Linked DNA regions of Sphaerotilus microaerophilus. Each later gene encodes a partner of the first gene's protein in a complex. Links are inferred from orthologs where the notes say so. Each region holds a gene or a part of one and is shown on either strand. Other genes may lie near its edges.

Region 1 (6,840 bases):
ATGCACGCCGGCGCGGGCGAGATCAGCCTGCTGTTCATGGGCTTTGGCGCCTTCGGGGTGCTGGGCAATGTGCTCATCACCCGGCACATCGACCGCATCGGCCCGGCCCGGGCGGCCGGCTGGGCGGTGGCGCTGATGGCCGTGGGCATGCTGCTGTGGCCGCTGGGCGCACTCGCTGGCTCGCTGGCGGTGACGATGCTGGTGATCGTGCCCTGGGCGCTGGGCTGCTTCGCGTCCAACTCCGCCCAGCAGGCCCGCCTCGGCCAGGCCGCCCCGGTGCTGGCACCGGCACTGATGGCGCTGAACACCTCGGCCATCTACTTCGGCCAGGCCGCCGGTGCGGCCAGTGGCGGGCTGATGCTGAGCGGCTCGGGCTACCAGTGGCTGAACTGGGTCGGCCTGGTGTGGCTGCTGGCGGCGGTGTCGCTGAGCCACTGGGCGGCCCGGCGCATGGACCGCGACCCCCACCATGTCTGACATCACCTCCCCCGCAGCGGAACAGGCCCGTGCCGCACCGGCATCGCCGGCCGAGCTGTTCCGCGTCTTCACCCGCCTGGCGATGCAGGGCTTTGGCGGCGTGCTGCCGATCGCCCAGCGCGAGCTGGTGGAGCGCTGCGGCTGGCTGACGCAGGCGCAGTTCCTGGAGCTGCTGGCGGTGGGCCAGGTGCTGCCGGGGCCGAACATCGTCAACGTCGCGCTGATGTACGGCGACCGCTGCTTCGGCTGGCGCGGCGCGCTGGCCGCCTGCAGCGGGCTGCTGCTGCTGCCGTTGGGGGTGGTGTTGGCGGCCACGGTGCTGTACCAGCAGCTGGCCACCCAGCCGATGGTGGCCGGCGCCCTGCGCGGCATGGGGGTGGTGGCGGCCGGGCTGGTCATCGCCACCGGCAGCAAGCAGCTGGCTGGCCTGAAGCGCCACCCGCTCGGCCGCACGGTGGCCCTGGGCTATGCCCTGCTCACGGCCGCGCTGGTCGGTGGGCTGCGCTGGCCGATGGCTGCCGTGGTGCTGGGCCTGGGCGGCGTGGCCATGCTGCACGTGGCCTGGGTACTGCGGCGTGGCGCGGCCAAGGGGCCGCGATGAGCGCGCTCGACGCCCTCCTCGACCTGTCGCGCTGGTCGGCAGTGCTGGGCATGCACGGCATGGATACGGCAGCGCTGTTCGGCCTGTTCGGCCACTTCCTGCTGCTGTCCATGCTGGCGGTGGGCGGCGCGATCACCACCGCGCCGGACATGCAGCGCTACCTGGTGCAGGAGCACGGCTGGCTGAGCGATGCGCAGTTCAGCGCCTCGATCGGCCTGGCGCAGGCCGCGCCGGGGCCGAACATCCTCTTCGTCGCCGTGCTGGGCTGGAACGTGGCCGGCCTGGCCGGCATGGTCGCCACGATGGCCGGCATCCTGATCCCCAGCTCCACGCTGGCCTTCGCGGCCTCACGCTGGCTGGGCAGCCGGCGCGAGCGGCTCGGCGTGCGCGCCTTCACCGCCGGTCTGGCGCCGCTGACCATCGGCCTGCTCTGGTCGACCGGCTGGGTGCTGGCCACGCCCGTGCGCCACCAGTGGAGCGCCTGGCTGCTGCTGGGCCTCACGCTGCTGGTGATGCTGCGCACCCAGGTCAGTCCGATGTGGCTGATCGGCCTGGGCGCGCTGGTTGGCGCGGCCGGCTGGGTCTGAGCCGAGATCGATGTCGCGCCGGCCTGGGGCTCAGCGCGGGCTTTCGTGGAAGACGTAGGGCGTCGAGTAGTCGCTGATCTCAAAGTAGACCCGCTTCTCACCGTCGTCGGCCGTGCCGTTGAGGTTCTCGTCCAGGATGCCGTAGCCGTAGCGATACGGGCGCGGATTGGTGTCGTCGGTGCCGTAGGCGGTGCTGATCTTGTCGATCTTGACGAAGCGCTTGACCACCTTGTCCCCCGCGTAGATCTCCAGCACGCCGTTGGTGCCGGTCCAGTTCTGGATGCCGCGGCGGATCTCGTTCTGGGTTTCCTGGGTGCAGCCGGCCAAGGCCAGCAAGGCGGCGCCGGCCAGTAGCGTGCAGGTGGCGCCAAGGCGACGTGGGCTCAGGGAGGTCTTCATCAAGTGGATCCTTGTCAGTCGGCGGCGCGGCTCAGCGGGTGCCGAAGATGCGGTCGCCCGCGTCCCCCAGGCCGGGCAGGATGTAGCCGTCGGCATTGAGGTGGCTGTCGATGGCGGCCGTCCAGCAGCGCACGTCGGGGTGGGCCTTCTCCAGCGCGGCAATGCCTTCGGGCGCTGCCACCAGCACCAGCGCGCGGATGTCGCGGCAGCCCCGCGCCTTGAGCATGTCGACGGTGGCGATCATCGAACCCCCGGTGGCCAGCATCGGGTCCAGGATCAGCGCGGTGCGCTCGTCCAGGTGGCCGACGAAGCGGTCCACATAGGGCTCGGGCTGCAGCGTCTCGTGGTTGCGCGCCACGCCCACCACGCTGACCTTCGCGTTCGGGATCATGTCCAGCGCGCCATCGAGCATGCCCAGGCCGGCCCGCAGGATCGGCACCAGCGTGACCTTGCGACCGGCGATGCGCTCCACCGGAATTTCGCCGCACCAGCCGGTGACCGTGGCCGGCTCCAGCGGGAAGTCGGCCGTGGCCTCGTAGACCAGCAGCCGGGCGATCTCGCCGGTCAGCTCGCGGAACTTCTTGGTCGAGCCTTCCTCGCGCAGGAGGCCGACCTTGTGGCGAATCAGGGGGTGAGGAACGGCGAGGACGGGCATCGGGCGTGACGGCGGTGCGTGGCAACGCCCGCAGTGTACTCAGCCGGGTGTGTCGTTTTCACGATCTGCGTCAGCCTCCTCGGGCTCCACAGGCTCCTGCTCCTGCGCATCCTCTGCTTCCTGCGCCGCCGCCCGGCGCTGGCGCAGCGCCTCGTACAGGCACACCGCGGTGGCCACCGAGACGTTCAGGCTCTCCACCGCGCCGCTCATCGGGATGTGCACCAGCTGGTCGCAGGTCTGGCGGGTGAGCTGGCGCATGCCGTCGCCCTCGGCGCCCAGCACCAGGGCCACAGGGCCGGTGAGGTCCACGTCGTAGATCGACGCCTCGGCGTCGTCGCTGGCGCCGATCAGGCGCAGGTCGCGCTCCTTGAGTTCGCCCATCGTGCGCGCCAGGTTCGGCACCATGAAATAGGGCACCGTCTCGGCCGCGCCGCTGGCCACCTTGGCGACGGTGGCGTTGATGCCCGCGGCGTTCTTCTGCGGCGCGATCACCGCCTGCACGCCCGCGCCATCGGCCACGCGCAGGCAGGCGCCGAGGTTGTGCGGGTCGGTCACGCCGTCGAGCAGCAGCAGCAGCGGCACGCCGCCCACGGCCTCCAGCTCCTCCAGCAGCTCGTCGATCGAGTGGCGCTGCGGCAGCGGGTCCACCCGCGCGGCCACGCCCTGGTGGCGCGGCGAGTGGGCCAGCTTGCACAGGCGGGCGTCGTCGCTCTCCACCAGCGTGGCGCCGGCGGCGCGGGCGCGCTCGACGAAGTGGCGCATGCGGGCGTCACGCCGCGACGGGTCGAAGTACAGCTCGCGCACGGTTTGCGGCGCGATCTTCAGGCGCACGGTCAGGGCATGGAAGCCGAACAGCAGGTTGGCAGGCATCAGGGGTCCGATCAGGAATTCAAGCGGCTGCCGCGGTGGCGGCAACGGCGGAGGCATCAGCAGCGGCATCAGTGGCGGCACCGCCGGCCAGGGCCGCAGCGGCATCGCCGCCAGGGGCGCGGACGGCCACGTCGGCGGTGATCCGCCCCGCCTCGATGCGGATCTGGCGGTCGCAACGGGAGGCGATTGCCGGGTCGTGGGTCACCAGCACCAGCGTGGTGCCCACCTCGCGGTTGAGGTCGAACATCAGCTGCATCACCGCCTCGCCGGTGGCATGGTCGAGGCTGCCGGTGGGCTCGTCGGCAAAGAGCACCGCCGGGCGCAGCACGAAGGCGCGCGCCAGCGCCACGCGCTGCTGTTCGCCGCCCGACAGCAGGCGCGGGTAATGCCCCAGGCGCTCGCCCAGGCCGACGCGCTGCAGCATCTCGGTGGCCAGGCGGCGGGCCTGGCGGTCCCCGCGCAGCTCCAGCGGCAGCATCACGTTCTCCAGTGCGCTCAGGTGGCCCATCAGCTGGAAGCTCTGGAACACGAAGCCCACGCGCTCGCCCCGCACCGCAGCGCGGGCGTCCTCGTCCAGCGTGAACAGGTCCACCCCCGCCAGCCGGACCTGGCCGCTGGTCGGCAGGTCCAGCCCCGCCAGGATGGACAGCAGCGTGCTCTTGCCGGAGCCCGAGGCGCCGACGATCGCCACCGACTCGCGCTCGGCGAGGCTGAATTCGATCTCGTGCAGAATCGTCAGCACCCCCGTGGCATCGCGGACCTGCTTGGTCACGCCCTTGACTTCAATGATGTTCTTGCCCATGCGTTTGCAGCCCTGGCAGCGCGCCGGCTGCGTAGGTGTTGGTGTCAGTGTCGACCGGCGGCACTTTATCCTGCTCGGGCTGGCCGGCGCCGCCGGCATGGCTTGTGCCGCTTCGACCCCGACCACGACCGCGGCCCCCTCACCGAAACGACGCCTGCTGGTGGTCGGCGACAGCCTCTCGGCCGAATACGGCCTGCGCCGCGGCAGCGGCTGGGTGGCCCTGGCCGACCAGCGCCTGAAGGCCGAACTGCCCGGCACCGAGGTGGTCAACGCCAGCATCAGCGGCGACACCACCTCCGGGGGGCGCTCGCGCCTGGCCGCCCTGCTCGCCCAGCATCGCCCCACCCACGTGGTGATCGAGCTCGGCGGCAACGACGCCCTGCGCGGCCTGCCCCTGGAGATGACCCGCGCCAACCTGGCCGCCATGGCCCAACAGGCCAAGGCCGCCGGCGCCAAGGTCATGCTCATCGGCATGCAGGTGCCGCCCAACTACGGGCCGGGCTATACGCGGGACTTCCAGGCCCTGTTCCCCCAGGTCGCCAAACAGGAGTCAGCCGCCCTGCTGCCCTTCCTGCTGGCCGGCGTGGCTGACGATGCCGACCCGATGCGCTGGTTCCAGGCCGACCGCATCCACCCCAACGAGGCGGCGCATCCGCGCATCCTCGCCAACGTCTGGCCGGTGCTGCTGCCCTGGCTGAAGCAGCCTGGCGCGAAGGGATAGAGCCTGACCATGCCCACCGAAAGCCCCGACAACGAAGCCATCCACGAGCCACGCCGCTGGCGTGACAACGGCTGGACCGCCCAGGTCATCAAGAACAACGACGACGACGGCTGGGCCGTCGCGATGTACAAGGCCGGCGAAGCCGAGCCGGCCCTGGTCGGCCCCTGGACCATGGGGCGCGACAAGAAGAACCCCAAGCCGCTCGATCAGGCCGCCTTCAACACCCTGGTCAAGACGGCGGGCGAGGTGCTGCGCCGCCACGAGCAGCAGCGGCACGCCGAGCTGCACAAGGAGTTCACGCTGACCGGCACGGATGGATCGGTGGTGGTGATGATCGACATCGTGCCCGACGAGGAGCACCCCTACGCGCTGCTCAGCGCACGCGGCGCCTGGGGCGACACGATCGCCGAAGTGCGCGTGCCGCCCAGCTTCAAGCTGACGCGTGCCAGCGCCGCAGCGTGGCTGGAGGGCGGCTGTCAGCCACCGGGACGATCGGACAGGTGAGGTTCAGCAACCACCCCGCCCCTGCGGGACACCCCTCCGGAGGAGGGGAATGGAGACGCCGGCCGCCAGGGGCAGGCAACGCAGCATTGATTCCCCTCCGTTGGAGGGGTGGCAGGCGAAGCCTGACGGGGTGGTTCACGATGGCACAACGAGACTTGAATGCAACCACCCCGCCCCTGCGGGGCACCCCTCCGGAGGAGGGGAATGGAGACGCCGGCCGCCAGGGGCAGGCAACGCAGCATTGATTCCCCTCCGTTGAAGGGGTGGCAGGCGAAGCCTGACGGGGTGGTTCACGATGGCACAACGAGACTTGAATGCAACCACCCCGCCCCTGCGGGGCACCCCTCCGGAGGAGGGGAATGGAGACGCCGGCCGCCAGGGGCAGGCAACGCAGCATTGATTCCCCTCCGTTGGAGGGGTGGCAGGCGAAGCCTGACGGGGTGGTTCACGATGGCACAACGAGACTTGAATGCAACCACCCCGCCCCTGCGGGGCACCCCTCCGGAGGAGGGGAATGGGGACGCCGGCCGCCAGGGGCAGGCAACGCAGCATTGATTCCCCTCCGTTGGAGGGGTGGCAGGCGAAGCCTGACGGGGTGATTCACGATGTCACAACGAGACTTGAATGCAACCACCCCGCCCCTGCGGGGCACCCCTCCGGAGGAGGGGAATGGAGACGCCGGCCGCCAGGGGCAGGCAACGCAGCATTGATTCCCCTCCGTTGGAGGGGTGGCAGGCGAAGCCTGACGGGGTGATTCACGATGTCACAACGAGACTTGAATGCAACCACCCCGCCCCTGCGGGGCACCCCTCCGGAGGAGGGGAATGGAGACGCCGGCCGCCAGGGGCAGGCAACGCAGCATTGATTCCCCTCCGTTGGAGGGGTGGCAGGCGAAGCCTGACGGGGTGGTTCACGATGGCACAACGAGACTTGAACGCAACCACCCCGCCCCTGCGGGGCACCCCTCCGGAGGAGGGGAATGGAGACGCCGGCCGCCAGGGGCAGGCAACGCAGCATTGATTCCCCTCCGTTGGAGGGGTGGCAGGCGAAGCCTGACGGGGTGGTTCACGATGGCACAACGAGACTTGAATGCAACCACCCCGCCCCTGCGGGGCACCCCTCCGGAGGAGGGGAATGGGGACGGTTCCAGGTTCACCCGGAACTATCGGTCGTTGCCGTTCAACCCTCGGTTGAAGGAACGGGCCAAGGCATTGCGCAAGGCGG
Region 2 (7,050 bases), 1.4 Mb from region 1 along the record:
TCCGCCGGTGTCCACCAGCGCGCCACCCGAGTTGCCCGGGTTGATGGCGGCATCGGTCTGGATGAAATTCTCGAAGGTGTTCAGCCCCAGCCCGTTGCGGCCCAGCGCACTGACGATGCCTGCCGTCACCGTCTGCCCGACGTTGAAGGGGTTGCCGATGGCCAGCACAACGTCGCCCACCTGCAGCGCCTCGGCATCGCCGAAGGTGATGGCCGGCAGGCCCTGTGCCTCGATCTTCAGCACCGCGAGGTCGCTCTCCGGGTCGGTGCCCACCACCTTGGCCGGTGTGCGGCGTCCATCCGCCAGCACCACCTCGATGCGCTGGGTATCTTCGACCACGTGGTTGTTGGTCAGCAGGTAGCCATCCGCACTGACGATCACCGCCGAGCCCATGCCCGACTCGGGCTCGCCGAAGTAGCGCTTGAACCAGGGCTCCGCGGCGTGCGGCGACCGGGTCTGCGCGCCCTGCGTCAGCACGCTGACCACCGACGGTGCCGCCTGGCGCGCCGCCAGGGCATGCCCCGTCACCGGCGCGTCGGCCGAGGCGCCCCGTGCGCCCGCTGGCGCGCTGTGCACCATCACCTGCACGCCCGCCGCGCTGCTGCGCCCGGCCAGCCACTGCGGCTGCAACGTGGCCAGCACGAAGACCACCGCCACCGCCACGGTGACGGCTTGCGAGAATACGAGCCAGAGCCTGCGCATGTCAGGAAATGAAGGATCTACCGCCGTGGAAACCCGTCGCGACGCACTCACTGCCCACCTGGACCAACTGCTGGAGGTGCCTCGCTTCAGCGATTATGGGCCGAACGGCCTGCAGGTGGAGGGGCGGGAGACGATCCGCCGCCTCGTCACCGGGGTGACCGCCAGCGTGGCCCTGATCGACGCGGCCATCGCGGCCGGGGCAGACGCTCTCCTGGTCCACCACGGCCTGTTCTGGCGCGGCCAGGACGGGCGCGTCACTGGCTGGATGAAGCAGCGCCTGGCCCGGCTGCTGCAGCATGACATCAACCTCTACGCCTACCACCTGCCGCTGGACGCGCATGCCGAGCTGGGCAACAACGCACAGCTCGGCCAGCGGCTGGGCTTCACGGCGCAGGGCCGCTTTGGCGAGCAGCAGCTGGGCTGGCTGGGTAGCCCGCCGGCGGGCATCGGCGACGCTGCCCAGCTGGCCCGCCACGTCGGCGAGCGGCTGGGGCGCACCCCCGTACTGCTGCCCGGCGACGGCCGGCCGCTGCAGCGGGTGGCCTGGTGCACCGGCGGCGCGCAGGGCTGGTTCGAGTCGGCCATCGCGGCGGGGGCGGACGTCTACCTGACCGGCGAGATCTCCGAACCGCAGGCGCACTACGCCCGCGAGACCGGCGTGGCCTACCTGGCCTGCGGCCACCACGCCACCGAGCGCTACGGCGCCGAGGCGCTCGGCGCCCATCTGGCGCAGCACTTCGGGCTGGCGCACCAGCACATCGACATCGACAACCCGGCCTGAGCAGGGTGCCGACGCGGCGGGTCGATCAGGCGGGTCGATCAGGCGGGTCGATCAGGCCGGTCGATCAGGCAGCGAGCTGCGTCGCGGCCGGGCCGAAGGCAAAGCCGTCCATCGCCAGCAGGCCGGCGTCGACGCTGTCATGGATGCGCAGCGCGGCGTGGTCGGCACCGCCCGCTCCGGCCGCCACGTAGAAGGGCAGCCAGTGCTCGTCGGTGGGGTGCTGCTCGGCCGCGTGGGGCGCCTGGCGGCGGTAGTCCCACAGCGCCTCCCAGTCGCGCGCCGCGCCGCGCTCGACCACCCAGTCGCGGAAGGCCGCCACATCGGGCTCGACCGACCGCTCCACGGCCCCGCGGTGGCCAAAGAAGCGCCGCAGGTTGTGCGTCATCGCGCCGCTGCCGATGATCAGCACGCCCTCGGCGGCCAGCGGGGCCAGGGCCGCGCCGATGGCCCACTGCTGGCGCGGCGTCCAGTTCGGCACCAGCGACAGCGGCACCACCGGCACCTCGGCGGCGGGCCACATGCGCTTGAGCAGCGTCCAGATGCCATGGTCCAGGCCGCCAGCGGCCACCGCTTCGGTGGCGATGCCCGCCTCGGTCAGCCGCCGCGCCACATCGACCGCCAGCTGCGGGTCGCCCTGGGCGTCGTACTGCTGTTCGTAGAGCTCGGCCGGGAAGCCGCCGAAGTCGTGGATCGCCCCGTGCTTGCGCTCGGCCAGCACCACCGGGCGGCGCGTCGCGGTGTGCGGCGAGACGACCAGCGCAGCGCGCGGACGGCCAAACTCGCGCTCGATGCGCGCACCGAGCCCGTCGAGGAAGTCACTGGCCGGCGAACGCTCGATCGCGATCATCGGCGAGCCGTGGGAGAGGTAGAGGGTGGGCAGGACGTTCATGATGATTGACATTGCAACACGCCGACCCTGAGGCGACATTCGGCGGCTTTGCACGCTCCATTCGGCGCTGTCACCGCGCATGGTGTACCTTGGCGGCCATGTCTGCCACGCCCCTGAGCCCGGCCCTGCCGCGCCCCGCCACCCGCGCCGATCGCCCCCCTTCCGTCCTCCGCCTGGCCTGGCGCCAGCTGCTGCGCGACTTCCGCGCCGGCGAGCTGCGCCTGATCGGACTGGCGGTGATCCTGGCGGTCGCCGCGCTCAGCTCGGTGGGTTTTTTCTCCGACCGCCTGCAGGGTGGCCTGGCCCGCGACGCACGCTCGCTGCTCGGCGGCGACGCGGTGGTGGCGAGCGACCAGCCTCTGCCGCCTGACTTTGCGCGCACCGCTGCGCAGATGGGGCTGAAGCAGGCGGTCACGGCGAGCTTCCCGAGCATGGCGCGCGCGCCCGAGGAACGTGGCGAGCGCACCCTGCTGGTGGCGGTCAAGGCGGCCAGCGCCGGCTATCCGCTGCGCGGCGCGCTGCGCATCAGCGATGCGCCGGCCACTGCGCAAGGTGCCACACCAAGTGGGGCCGCCTCGGCCCACCGCGAGGTTGCCCAGGGCCCGGCACCCGGCAGCGTCTGGGTCGATGCCGCGGTGCTCGATGCGCTGCAACTGCGCCTGGGCGACACGCTGATGCTGGGCGAGGCGGGGCTGCGCGTGGCCGCCGTGCTGCGGGTGGAGCCCGACCGGGGCGCCGGCTTCATGAACTTTGCCCCGCGGGTGCTGATGCACACCGCCGACCTGGACGCCACCCGGCTGATCCAGCCGGCCAGCCGCGTGACCTGGCGTCTGGCGGTGGCAGCGTACGACGGGCGTGGCGCCAGCACCGCGGTGAAGGGCTACGTCAGCTGGGCCGAGGAGGCGCTGCAGCGCGAGCGGGTACGCGGCGCGCGCGTCGAATCGCTCGACAGTGCCCGCCCGGAAATGCGCCAGACGCTGGACCGCGCCGGCCAGTTCCTGCAGCTGGTGGCCGTGCTGGCTGCGCTGCTGGCCGCCGTGGCCGTGGGCATTGCCGCGCGCGGCTTTGCGCTGCGCCACCTGGACGCCTGCGCCATGCTGCGCGTGCTCGGCCAGCCGCAGCGGCGCATCGCTGCCACCTATGCGCTGGAGCTGCTCTGGGTCGGGCTGCTCGCCAGCGCCCTGGGGGTGCTGCTGGGCCTGGTGGTGCACCAGGGCTTCGTCTGGCTGCTGGCCGGGTTGATCGACGCCCAGCTGCCGGCGCCGACTGCGTGGCCGGCGGCGCTGGGTGGTGGCGTCGGGCTGATCCTGCTGGCCGCCTTCGGTCTGCCGCCGGTGCTGCAGCTCGCCAGCGTGCCGGCGCTGCGGGTGATCCGGCGCGACCTGGGCGAGCCCCGCGCCGCCTCGCTGCTGGTGCTGGCCACCGGCATCGCCGGCTTTGCCGGACTGCTGATGCTGGCCGCTGCCGACCTGAAGCTGGGCGGCATCGCCGTGGGCGGCTTTGCCGCCGCCTGGCTGTTCTTTGCCGGCAGTGGCTGGCTGGCCGTGCACCTGCTGCGCCGCCTGGTGCCCGAGGTGGGCGCGCCACGCTGGCTGACGCTGGCCAAGCGCCAGCTGGCGGCACGCCCGGGGCTGGTCGTGCTGCAGGTCAGCGCCCTGGCGGTGGGCATGATGGCGCTCGTCCTGCTGGTGATGCTGCGCACCGATCTGGTCCGCAGCTGGCGGGCGGCGACGCCGCCGGACGCACCGGACCGCTTCGTCATCAACGTGCTGCCCGAGCAGGGCGAGGCCTTCCGCGCCACGCTGCGCGACGCGGGCGTGGCTCGCTACGACTGGTACCCGATGATCCGCGGCCGGCTGGTGGCGGTGAACGGCCGCGAGGTGAAGCTGGAGGACTACGCCGCCGACCGCGCCAAACGGCTGGTCGACCGCGAGTTCAACCTCAGCCACGATGCCGCGCTGCCGGCGCACAACCAGGTGGTGGCGGGGCGCTGGCAGGCCGACGAGGCGGACGCCCTCAGCGTCGAGGAGGGCCTGGCGCAGACCCTGGGGCTGAAGCTGGGCGACCGGCTGCGCTTCGACATCGCCGGCAGCCCGGTGGAGGGCCGTATCAGCAGCCTGCGCAAGGTGGACTGGGCCTCGATGCGGGTCAACTTCTTCGTGCTGTTCCCGCGCGCCCGGATGACGGACCTGCCGGTGACCTACATCGCGGCCTTCCGCGCGCCCGACGGTGCGGGCCAACGCGGCTTCGACGCCACGCTGGCGCGGCAGTACCCGAACATCACCAGCGTGGACGTGTCCGCGCAGATCGCCCAGGTGCAGCGGGTACTGGACCAGGTGGTGCAGGCGGTGGAGTTTCTGTTTGCCTTCACGCTGGCGGCCGGTCTGCTGGTGCTGTTCGCGGCGGTGAGCGCCAGCCGTGAGGCGCGCGCGCGCGAATTCGCGCTGCTGCGGGCGATGGGCGCGGGCAGCCGACTGCTGGCGCAGGTGCAGCGCGCGGAGCTGCTGTCGGTGGGGGCCCTGGCCGGCCTGCTGGCCAGCGCTGCCGCGATGGGCGTGGGCTGGGCACTGGCGCGCCAGGTGTTCAACTTCGACTGGAACGCGCCGCTGTGGGTGCCGCTGGCCGGCACGGCCGCCGGTGCGCTGCTGGCGCTGGGGGCCGGCTGGTGGAGCCTGCGCGAGCTGCTGCAGCGCCCGGTGGTCGAAACGCTGCGCCGCGCGGCGGACTAGCGCCGCGGGCAGGGGCGGATCAGAAGCTGGCGTCGAGCGCGCCGAGCTCGTCGCCGGTCAGCACCGACTCGATGTCCACCAGGATCAGCATGCGCTCGGCGACGTTGGCGATGCCGCGGATGTAGCGGGTGTCGACCAGGGCATTCATCGCCGGGGCAGGCTGCACCAGCGCCGCGTCGAGCTGGATCACGTCCGACACGGCATCAACCACCGCGCCGATGACCCGCCCACGCATGTTCAGCACGATGACCACGGTCATGGCGTTCAGCTCGGCGCTGTCGCAGCCCAGCTTCAGGCGCAGGTCGATGATCGGCACGATCACGCCGCGCAGGTCCACCACCCCCTTCAGGAAGGCCGGTGAGTTGGCAATGCGCGTGGGTGCCTCGTAGGAGCGGATCTCCTGCACCTTGAGGATGTCGACCCCGTACTCCTCGCCGCCCAGGCGGAAGGTGAGGAACTCACCCGCACTGGCAGCGGCACCGCGGGCGGCGTTGGCCGACTGACGACCGTAGGACGCGAGGGATTGTTCGGCGAGCGCGCTGCGCGGCCGGTCCTGGACGATGCTCATGGGGGACTCCTGTCGAACAGGGAAGGCAGTGAACGCTGGGAACGCGGTGGACGCGGGGAAGGCAGAACGGGCAGGTTCGGCCGCTGGCAGCCGGTGCGCTGGCCGAGCCCCGCAGGAGGGTTATCGGCAGGCACCGGGGATTCAGTAGGCGGCAGGATTCAGAAGGTGGTCCAGTCGTCGCCTGCCGTCGCGACCTGGGTTGCGGCGGCCTGGGTTGGCACGGCAGGCTGGGCGCGGGGAGGCTTCGGCGCGGGGGCCGCCGCCGCACGCGCTGCCTGTGCAGGGGCCGGCTGCGCACGGGCTGGCTCCGCGTGACCACCGGCCACGTGGAAGGCCGCCACGACCTCGGTCAGGCGCCGGGACTGCTCGCGCAGGCTCTCTGCCGCGGCGGCACTCTGCTCGACCAGCGCCGCGTTCTGCTGCGTCATCTGGTCGAGCTGGGTGACCGCGCCGTTGACGTGGCCCAGCTCGACGCTCTGCTCGCTCGCCGCCGAGGTGATCTCGCCGATGATGTGATTGACCCGCTGCACATCGGCAACCAAGGCACCGATGGTGGTCCCGGCAGCGTGGACCAGCCGCCCGCCACTGTCCACGGTCTCGACGCTGGCAGCGATCAGGCCCTTGATCTCGCGCGCCGCATCGGCGCTGCGCTGCGCCAGGCTGCGCACCTCGCCAGCCACCACCGCAAAGCCACGGCCCTGCTCGCCAGCACGCGCGGCTTCCACCGCCGCGTTGAGCGCCAGGATGTTGGTCTGGAAGGCGATGCTGTCGATCACGCCGATGATCTCGCCGATCTTGCGGCTGGAGCCGCTGATCTGCTCCATGTTGTCAACCACCTGGGCCATCACCTGCCCGCCCCGCTGGGCGGCCTCGGCCGCGGCGCTGGCGAGCTGGTTGGCCGCGCGGGCGGAATCCGCCGTCTGCCGCACGGTGGTGGTGAGCTGCTCCATGGAGCTGGCGGTTTGCTGCAGCGAGCCGGCCGTCTGCTCGGTACGGCTGGACAGGTCCTGGTTGCCACTGGCGATCTCGCTGCTGGCGGTGCCGATGGCCTCGGTGGTCTGGCGGATGTTGCCGACCATGCCCGCCAGCGCCCCCTGCATCTCTGCCAGCGCCGCCAGCAGGTGAGAGCACTCGTCGCGGCCGGTGACGACGATCTGGCGGGTCAGATCGCCCCGCGCAATCGCCAGCGCGGTGGCCTCGGCCCGCCTGACCGGCTCGACGATGCTGCGCGAGTTCATCAGCGTGAGTGGGGCCACCAGGATGAACGCCACCGCGAGTGCCGCGGCGAGCGACCACCAGGCCATTTGCACCGTCCGCTCCTGCACGCGGACCGCCGCAAGCGTCTCCGCATCGAGAGCCGACGCCAGGATCTCGACCTGCG

What was found.
Region 2: the proteins of NGK70_RS14180 (region 1) and NGK70_RS19830 are in contact, whole or in part, in a cryo-EM structure (PDB 9GE8), measured with the Escherichia coli proteins. The link is inferred for Sphaerotilus microaerophilus from one-to-one orthologs.

What each region holds. Positions count from the first base shown.
Region 1 is NZ_AP025730.1:3,279,257-3,286,096, forward strand. What follows is about bases 2,501-5,427. They hold NGK70_RS14180 (ABC transporter ATP-binding protein), read right to left. Parts: upstream 4,392-5,427; coding sequence 3,609-4,391; downstream 2,501-3,608. Other genes in these bases: upp (uracil phosphoribosyltransferase), read right to left, coding at 2,501-2,719; rlmB (23S rRNA (guanosine(2251)-2'-O)-methyltransferase RlmB), read right to left, coding at 2,759-3,589; NGK70_RS14185 (arylesterase), read left to right, coding at 4,390-5,112; NGK70_RS14190 (hypothetical protein), read left to right, coding at 5,122-5,427. In the rest of the region: NGK70_RS14150 (MFS transporter), read left to right, coding at 1-477; NGK70_RS14155 (chromate transporter), read left to right, coding at 470-1,078; NGK70_RS14160 (chromate transporter), read left to right, coding at 1,129-1,665; NGK70_RS14165 (hypothetical protein), read right to left, coding at 1,696-2,064; more of upp, read right to left, coding at 2,096-2,500; more of NGK70_RS14190, read left to right, coding at 5,428-5,616; NGK70_RS14195 (endonuclease domain-containing protein), read left to right, coding at 6,789-6,840.
Region 2 is NZ_AP025730.1:4,643,327-4,650,376, forward strand. Bases 2,165-5,301 are described here. They hold NGK70_RS19830 (ABC transporter permease), read left to right. Parts: upstream 2,165-2,470; coding sequence 2,471-5,101; downstream 5,102-5,301. Other genes in these bases: NGK70_RS19825 (dioxygenase family protein), read right to left, coding at 2,165-2,372; NGK70_RS19835 (chemotaxis protein CheW), read right to left, coding at 5,121-5,301. Also shown: NGK70_RS19815 (S1C family serine protease), read right to left, coding at 1-702; NGK70_RS19820 (Nif3-like dinuclear metal center hexameric protein), read left to right, coding at 728-1,483; more of NGK70_RS19825, read right to left, coding at 1,548-2,164; more of NGK70_RS19835, read right to left, coding at 5,302-5,669; NGK70_RS19840 (methyl-accepting chemotaxis protein), read right to left, coding at 5,828-7,050.